One region of the Desulfitobacterium dehalogenans ATCC 51507 genome, then DNA from elsewhere that is predicted to be linked to it. Evidence: riboswitches for the same ligand, from Rfam matches in the RefSeq annotation. Region 1 holds a riboswitch; the other holds the start of a gene.
What was found. A riboswitch is a leader RNA that binds a small molecule or an ion and turns the genes downstream of it on or off. The one in region 1 is predicted to bind lysine.
Positions count from the first base shown of each region.

Region 1 (3,214 bases):
TTTTGGCGGGAATGATTTTATCCATGATGGGCTCCGCCCTGCAGGGATTTAAAATGCGGCAGTTAGCCCGCTGGGATTTAATCCTCCGACTCTTGCTCTTAAGTATTCCCGGATTGGTTATGGGTGTTGCTTTAAGTGGATATATGAATGAAGTGTATATCAAAGGGGTTGTAGGAATTATTCTCATTGGTTATGTTTTCTATCAGTGGTTACAACTCAAAGGCAGCGCCTCTGAGAAGAAAATCCCTGTAGCCACAGCCCCGGTGGAAGAGGAAGGAAGCATCAATGTATCTTCAAAGGGCTTCACCTTAGTGGCCTTTTCTTCAGGTCTGCTCAATGGCTTAGCGGCCATCCCCGGTCCACCCGTCGTCGCGTTGCTTATTAAGCATCTATCCAAAGACGCCTTCCAAGCTACTACGGTCAACTTTTTCTTTTTCCAATACGCCATGACCACCGCTTCCAAAATTCTTGTATTCCGGGAGAGCTTTACTCTTTCCTTTGGAATAGTGCTTGTCAGCATGATTTTGGCCGTTATTCTTGGCTATGTGGCCGGTCAGCCCCTTAGGAAAAAAATTAATGAAGCTCAATTTAAGAAGCTGGTCTATGGATTGCTTTTGGTCATCGGTCTGACATCCATTGCTGAGCCTCTGAAGGTATTGTTTCTTTAACATGTTTTGGGCGTTTTCGGGTACTCTAAAGACAGAACCAGCAAGCAATTGATTTTGTCAGGATAAAAGGAGGAATCCCGCATGGACGACCGGAAGAATACCGCTAAAGAGATGAAGCGCCAATTATGGGAACCGGCAGGTGTGATCAGTCAGACTCAAGAGTCCGGATCAAATACAATGGATTATGGCGAGAAGCCCAAAGAAAGCACAAAGGGTGGCCAGCTTAACTTAGAGGTGGAGGATGTTTTTCACAATCGGGGGATCATGGAAAATCTGCAGAATGCGAAAGAATAAAGGCAGGGGCAATGTATACGGAAGCAATGTATTGACAAGGGTAACATCTTGTTCCATAATGTATAGATAATTCATAGAGTGAATGATAGAGGCGCAGTGCATTAAGAGTAATTATCCCGAGCGCGTCAGGCTATGACGGATAAGGAAAGGAATCACTGCCGAAGCAAAGGCCAAAGACAAAGGGTCTTAGCTGGTCTTCCATTGAAAAAATGCAAGACTGTCACCGGATTTTCGGTGGAGTGCTATCTCGTGAAGTTTTGGGGCTTAGACTATATTTTCGCCTTAGAGAAACGGTTACGGGGAGACTCGTAGCCTTTTTTTGCACTATCAGACTCTAACAATTTCTATCGATTGATAGTATTAGGAGAGGAGAAGAATATGGCAGCAAAAAAATTACCCTTTAATCAAGAGCAATTGCGGAAAATTATAGCGGACTATGGCACCCCTTTTCATATTTATGATGAGGTAGCCATTCGAAAAAATGCCCAAAGACTTCAGTCGGCATTTGCCTGGGCACCGGAGTTTAAGGAGTATTTTGCCGTCAAAGCTCTCCCCAATCCCCATATTCTGAAGATCCTTCGGGAAGAAGGCTTTGGAGCAGATTGCAGCTCTTTGGCTGAGCTGATTTTGGCAGAAAAGGCGGGAATCACAGAGGAGAACATTATACTGACCTCCAACAATACCCCTGCAGACGAATTTCAAAAAGCTAAGGATTTATGGGCGATCATCAATTTAGACGATATTACCCATATTGATTATCTGGAAAAGCATGCCGGCCTGCCGGAGGTGATCTCCTTCCGTTATAATCCCGGTTTCCTGCGGGAGGGAAATGCCATTATCGGCAGCCCTGAAGAATCCAAATATGGCTTAACTAAGGAACAATTATTCCAGGCTTACGAGATCGTTCGTGATAAAGGAGTGAAACGTTTCGGGCTTCATACTATGATTATCTCCAATGAGCTGAACCCTGATTTCTTCATTGAGACAGCAGAGATGATGTTTGATCTGGCCATAGAGCTGAAAGAAAGGCTGGGAATCCGCCTGGAATTTGTGAATTTTGGCGGAGGAATCGGCATCCCCTACCGTCCGGAACAAGAGCCGGTCAATCTGGAGACTATCGGTGAAGGAGTCCGTAAAGTTTACGAAGAGAAGATCGTTCCCAACGGCTTGGATCCTTTGCGCATTTGCTTGGAATGCGGGCGCATGGTAACGGGACCTTTTGGCTATTTGGTGACCCAGGTTATTCATCGTAAGGATATTTATAAACACTATATCGGTGTCGACGCCAGCATGGCGGATCTGATGCGTCCGGGAATATACGGCGCATACCACCATATAACCGTCATGGGTAAGGAAGACCTGCCTAAGGACCATATTTATGATGTGACCGGAAGCTTATGTGAGAATAACGATAAATTTGCCGTGGACCGGGAACTGCCCCGGATCGATATCGGGGATATCCTGGTGATTCATGATACCGGTGCTCACGGACATGCCATGGGCTTCAACTACAATGGCAAGCTGCGTCATGCTGAGTTATTGCTGCAAGGGGACGGCAGTGTGAAGCTGATCCGCCGGGCGGAAATCCTAGAGGATTATTTCGCCACCTTGGATTTCAGTGAACTATAGTTCTTAAGAGAGAAGGCAGGTCCTTCTCTCGTTTAAAAATACTAAAGACCGAGGCTGCATGTGCCCCGGTCTTTTTAACATATGAGAAGGTATAAGTGCGGAGCAAAGAGATCCTACTCCGCTTTTTGGATAGACAAATACTGAGAACCTTCCTCGGTAAAACGAATAGTATACACTTTAGTATAGAAAACCTCTGTATAATCGAAATCGTAATAATCTACGGTCAGCTTCAGGGTATCGTCACTCAGCTGTTCTTTGGAAACTAATTTCGGGAAACGGCCTCCACCAAATCCCCCCAGACCGCCGATGACAATCTCCTTGGTCTGCGGCTGGTAACCGTCGATTTGAGCGGGGTCGAAATGGTAGCCGTCAAAATAGCGGTTTAATACGTTTTCGATGTCGGCTATCGGCACATGGTATTTGTCATCGGTTTTATTATGCCATTGTTCCTGAATGTTCTCCGAACCTTCTGACGGACTGGTTATGTAGCAAAAAAATATGTACAGGGTTTCCGTCGGAATATCTTTGGCCTGAGTGAACAGCAAATTATCGGCTAGGGCGAGGTCGATGCCGCTGCAGTATTCGTAAACCAGTTCTTCATCGGATAGTTTTAAAGCCTGTGC
Region 1 covers NC_018017.1:4,242,881-4,246,094, reverse strand. Annotated here, with positions in the region: gene DESDE_RS20290 (sulfite exporter TauE/SafE family protein) at 1-668, shown strand, start outside; gene DESDE_RS20285 (hypothetical protein) at 750-962, shown strand; lysine riboswitch at 1,041-1,215, shown strand; gene lysA (diaminopimelate decarboxylase) at 1,341-2,591, shown strand; gene DESDE_RS20275 (hypothetical protein) at 2,705-3,214, opposite strand, start outside.

Region 2 (3,214 bases), 1.9 Mb from region 1:
CCAAAAAGCAAGGCGGCGAGGACGGCAAAGAAAATAGCTGAGGTCTTTTTTGGTTCCAATGAAACACAACTCCTTTAAGAGTAAACAGTTCAAGCCTTATTTTAATTATAGGTGGGGTGGTCAAGACTTTTCAAGTCCTGAAACATGGATAAGAAAAAAAGCACGGATCGCCCTTTAAGGGCGACCCGTGCTTACCGACAAGGTCGGACTCATAGACCTGCTGATCCATTAACCTTAGTATGCTTAACTTTAGTACTTAATGAATTTATCCCCGGGTACATTACAGATAAAACACTTTTCGGGGACGATTTTCTCGATGTTGCCACAGACAGGGCAGAGGTAATAGAAGACTTCTTCGTTTGCGTCTAAGTTCTCTAAAGCATCTTTATAGAGCTTGGCATGGACTTCTTCTGCTTTCATTGCAAAAGTAAAGGTGGTCACTGCTGCTTTATTGCCTTCTTCTTCAGCGACTTTAATAAAATCAGGGTACATGCTTTCGAACTCATAGGTTTCACCGGCGATTCCATCCTTCAGATTATCCACGGTGGAACCTACTTTACCAGCGAGCTCCAATTCCCTGAGGGCATGCAGGGTCTCAGCATCAGCCGCTGCCCGAAAGAGTTTGGCGGCGTTGAGGTTACCATCTTTTTCGGCCTTTTTTGCGTAAGCAAGGTACTTTCTATTGGCTTGGGATTCACCGGCAAAAGCATCCATAAGATGTTTTAATGTTCTTTGTTGGTTCATTTGTTAATCCTCCATTCCTTATATAACTAAAGAGTGATGGGTTCCTCTAGTATAAACTAGATTCTACAGTTTCATTAAATTTCCTCTAAAGAAATTACCGGATGATATACATACATAATACAAAACCGGTTCGGGTTGACAAGCTGTCTTATGTTATTGTAGACTGAAGATAAATTCATAGTGAACCTCACTTTTCAGGTGGGGTAGAGGTTGCGATATTTAACAGTCCTTTTTGGAGCACGAGCAGCGAGGAGAACAAGGAGAAGGAAATATCGCCGAAGCTTTTAATACGCTCAGTATTATGGGCTGGGTCTGCAGTGAACAACTGCAGAACTGTCTCAATAGACGTCCCGGTTTATTGAGTTGTGCTATCTCGGCGGGGGAAAAGAGGGGTTTAAGGGCAATAGGACTTTTGCGACCTGAGTACCAACTCAGGTCTCATTTATTTTTCACACTATTTAATATTTTATGAAAATCAGGTAATGAGAAGAAGGAGAGGGTTCAGCAATGAAGAGAAAATTATCATTAGTCATGGCAGGGGTACTTGCGGCCATGCTGTTGGTCACGGGCTGCAGTTCAGGTAGTCAGGGAAATGCCCAAACACCGGCCGCGGGAAATGAAGGCAATACATTCAAAGTCGGCTTGGAGGCAGGTTATGCCCCCTTTAACTGGACTCAGATGGATGCTGCCAACGGCGGAGTCAAAATTGAGGGCGGCGCTGAATATGCCGGTGGTTACGATGTGGAAATCGCCAAAAAGATTGCTGAAGGTTTAGGAAAAGAACTGGTCATTGTTAAAACCGAATGGGATGGTCTGGTTCCTGCTTTAACTTCCAGGAAAATCGATGCGATTATCGCCGGGATGTCCCCGACTGAAAAACGGAAAGAAACTATTGATTTCTCCGATATTTATTACCAGTCCGATCTGGTTATGGTGGTAAAGAACGGCAGCAAGTATGAAAACGCTACCTCTCTGAAAGATTTTAATGGGGCTAAAATTACGGCTCAGTTAAACACCTTCCACTATGATGTCATTGAGCAGATCGAAGGGGTTGCCAAACAAACCGCTATGGATAACTTCCCGGCTATGCGGGTAGCTATACAATCAGGCATGATTGACGGCTATGTTTCCGAGCGTCCGGAAGGGGTCAGTGCCCAAGCGGCCAACAGTGATTTCAAAATGGTTGAATTCACCGATGGATTCCAAACATCCCCTGAAGATACAGCCATTGCTGTAGGAGTGAAAAAGGGCAGCGAACTTACAGCCAAAATCAATGAGATCCTAAAAGGAATTTCTGAACAAGAGCGCCTTCAAATCATGGATAAGGCAATTCAGAATCAACCTGCAGCTAACTAAGGCACTTTAAAGGACATTTTTATTCCGCTGCGAATAATGTTTCATAAAACCGGCTACATTTAATGCAGTCGGTTTTGTGATGTTTTCTGCGAATGCCCTGTTACTTATAAGGTTATTGATATATTTATAAGGAGGAGAATGATGAGCTTAGATTGGTTCATACGCATTGTATCCGAAAACTGGCCCATGTTCCTGCGTGGAGCGGGGTTCACCCTATTAATCTCTATCATTGGTACTATCATCGGCTCCCTCATCGGACTTATTATCGGTGTTATACGCACCGTCCCCATGCCGGAACGGGGGATGAAACGCATCTTTCTGAAAGTGGTCAATGCTCTTTTGGCAAGCTATATTGAGTTCTTCCGGGGAACCCCTATGATCGTTCAGGCTATGGTCATTTATTACGGATCGGCGTTAGCCTTTGATATCCATATGAACCGCATCTTTGCGGCTGTCTTTATTGTGTCTATTAATACCGGAGCCTATATGTCGGAGATCGTTCGCGGGGGAATTATATCCATTGATAAAGGACAATTTGAAGCGGCACATGCTATCGGTATGAATCATATCCAGACCATGACCAATGTGGTTTTGCCTCAGGTTATCCGTAATATTCTTCCGGCTACGGGGAATGAATTTGTAATCAATATTAAGGATACTTCCGTTCTCAATGTGATCTCCGTGACGGAATTGTATTTCCAAACCAAGTCCATTGCCGGGAACAACTTCCGCTACTTTGAATCTTTCGCTGTGGCCTGTATCATCTATTTCATTATGACCTTTACGATCACCCGTATTCTTCGTTATATCGAGAGAAGAATGGACGGACCGGAAAGCTATACTATGAATCAAATGCAGGTTCAAACGGCTGAGAGTATGCTGCGCAGAACCAAGACCTGATTGAGGAAGGAGGAAAAACCTTGGAAAAAATCATTGAAGTTCACCATTTAAGCAAATCCTTCGGCGCCAATGAAGTCTTGAAGGATATCGATTTTTCGGTGCGCAAGGGAGAAGTGGTCTGTATCATCGGTTCCTCCGGCTCAGGGAAGTCCACGCTTCTGCGCTGTATTAACCTTTTAGAAAAACCCAGCGGCGGCCAAATCATCTATAAAGG
Region 2 covers NC_018017.1:1,840,922-1,844,135, forward strand. Annotated here, with positions in the region: gene DESDE_RS08905 (DMT family transporter) at 1-59, opposite strand, end outside; gene DESDE_RS08910 (rubrerythrin family protein) at 250-744, opposite strand; lysine riboswitch at 941-1,123, shown strand; gene DESDE_RS08915 (transporter substrate-binding domain-containing protein) at 1,252-2,100, shown strand; gene DESDE_RS08920 (amino acid ABC transporter permease) at 2,239-3,000, shown strand; gene DESDE_RS08925 (amino acid ABC transporter ATP-binding protein) at 3,021-3,214, shown strand, end outside.
Region 2: another riboswitch for lysine. It lies ahead of DESDE_RS08915 (transporter substrate-binding domain-containing protein); the one in region 1 lies ahead of lysA (diaminopimelate decarboxylase).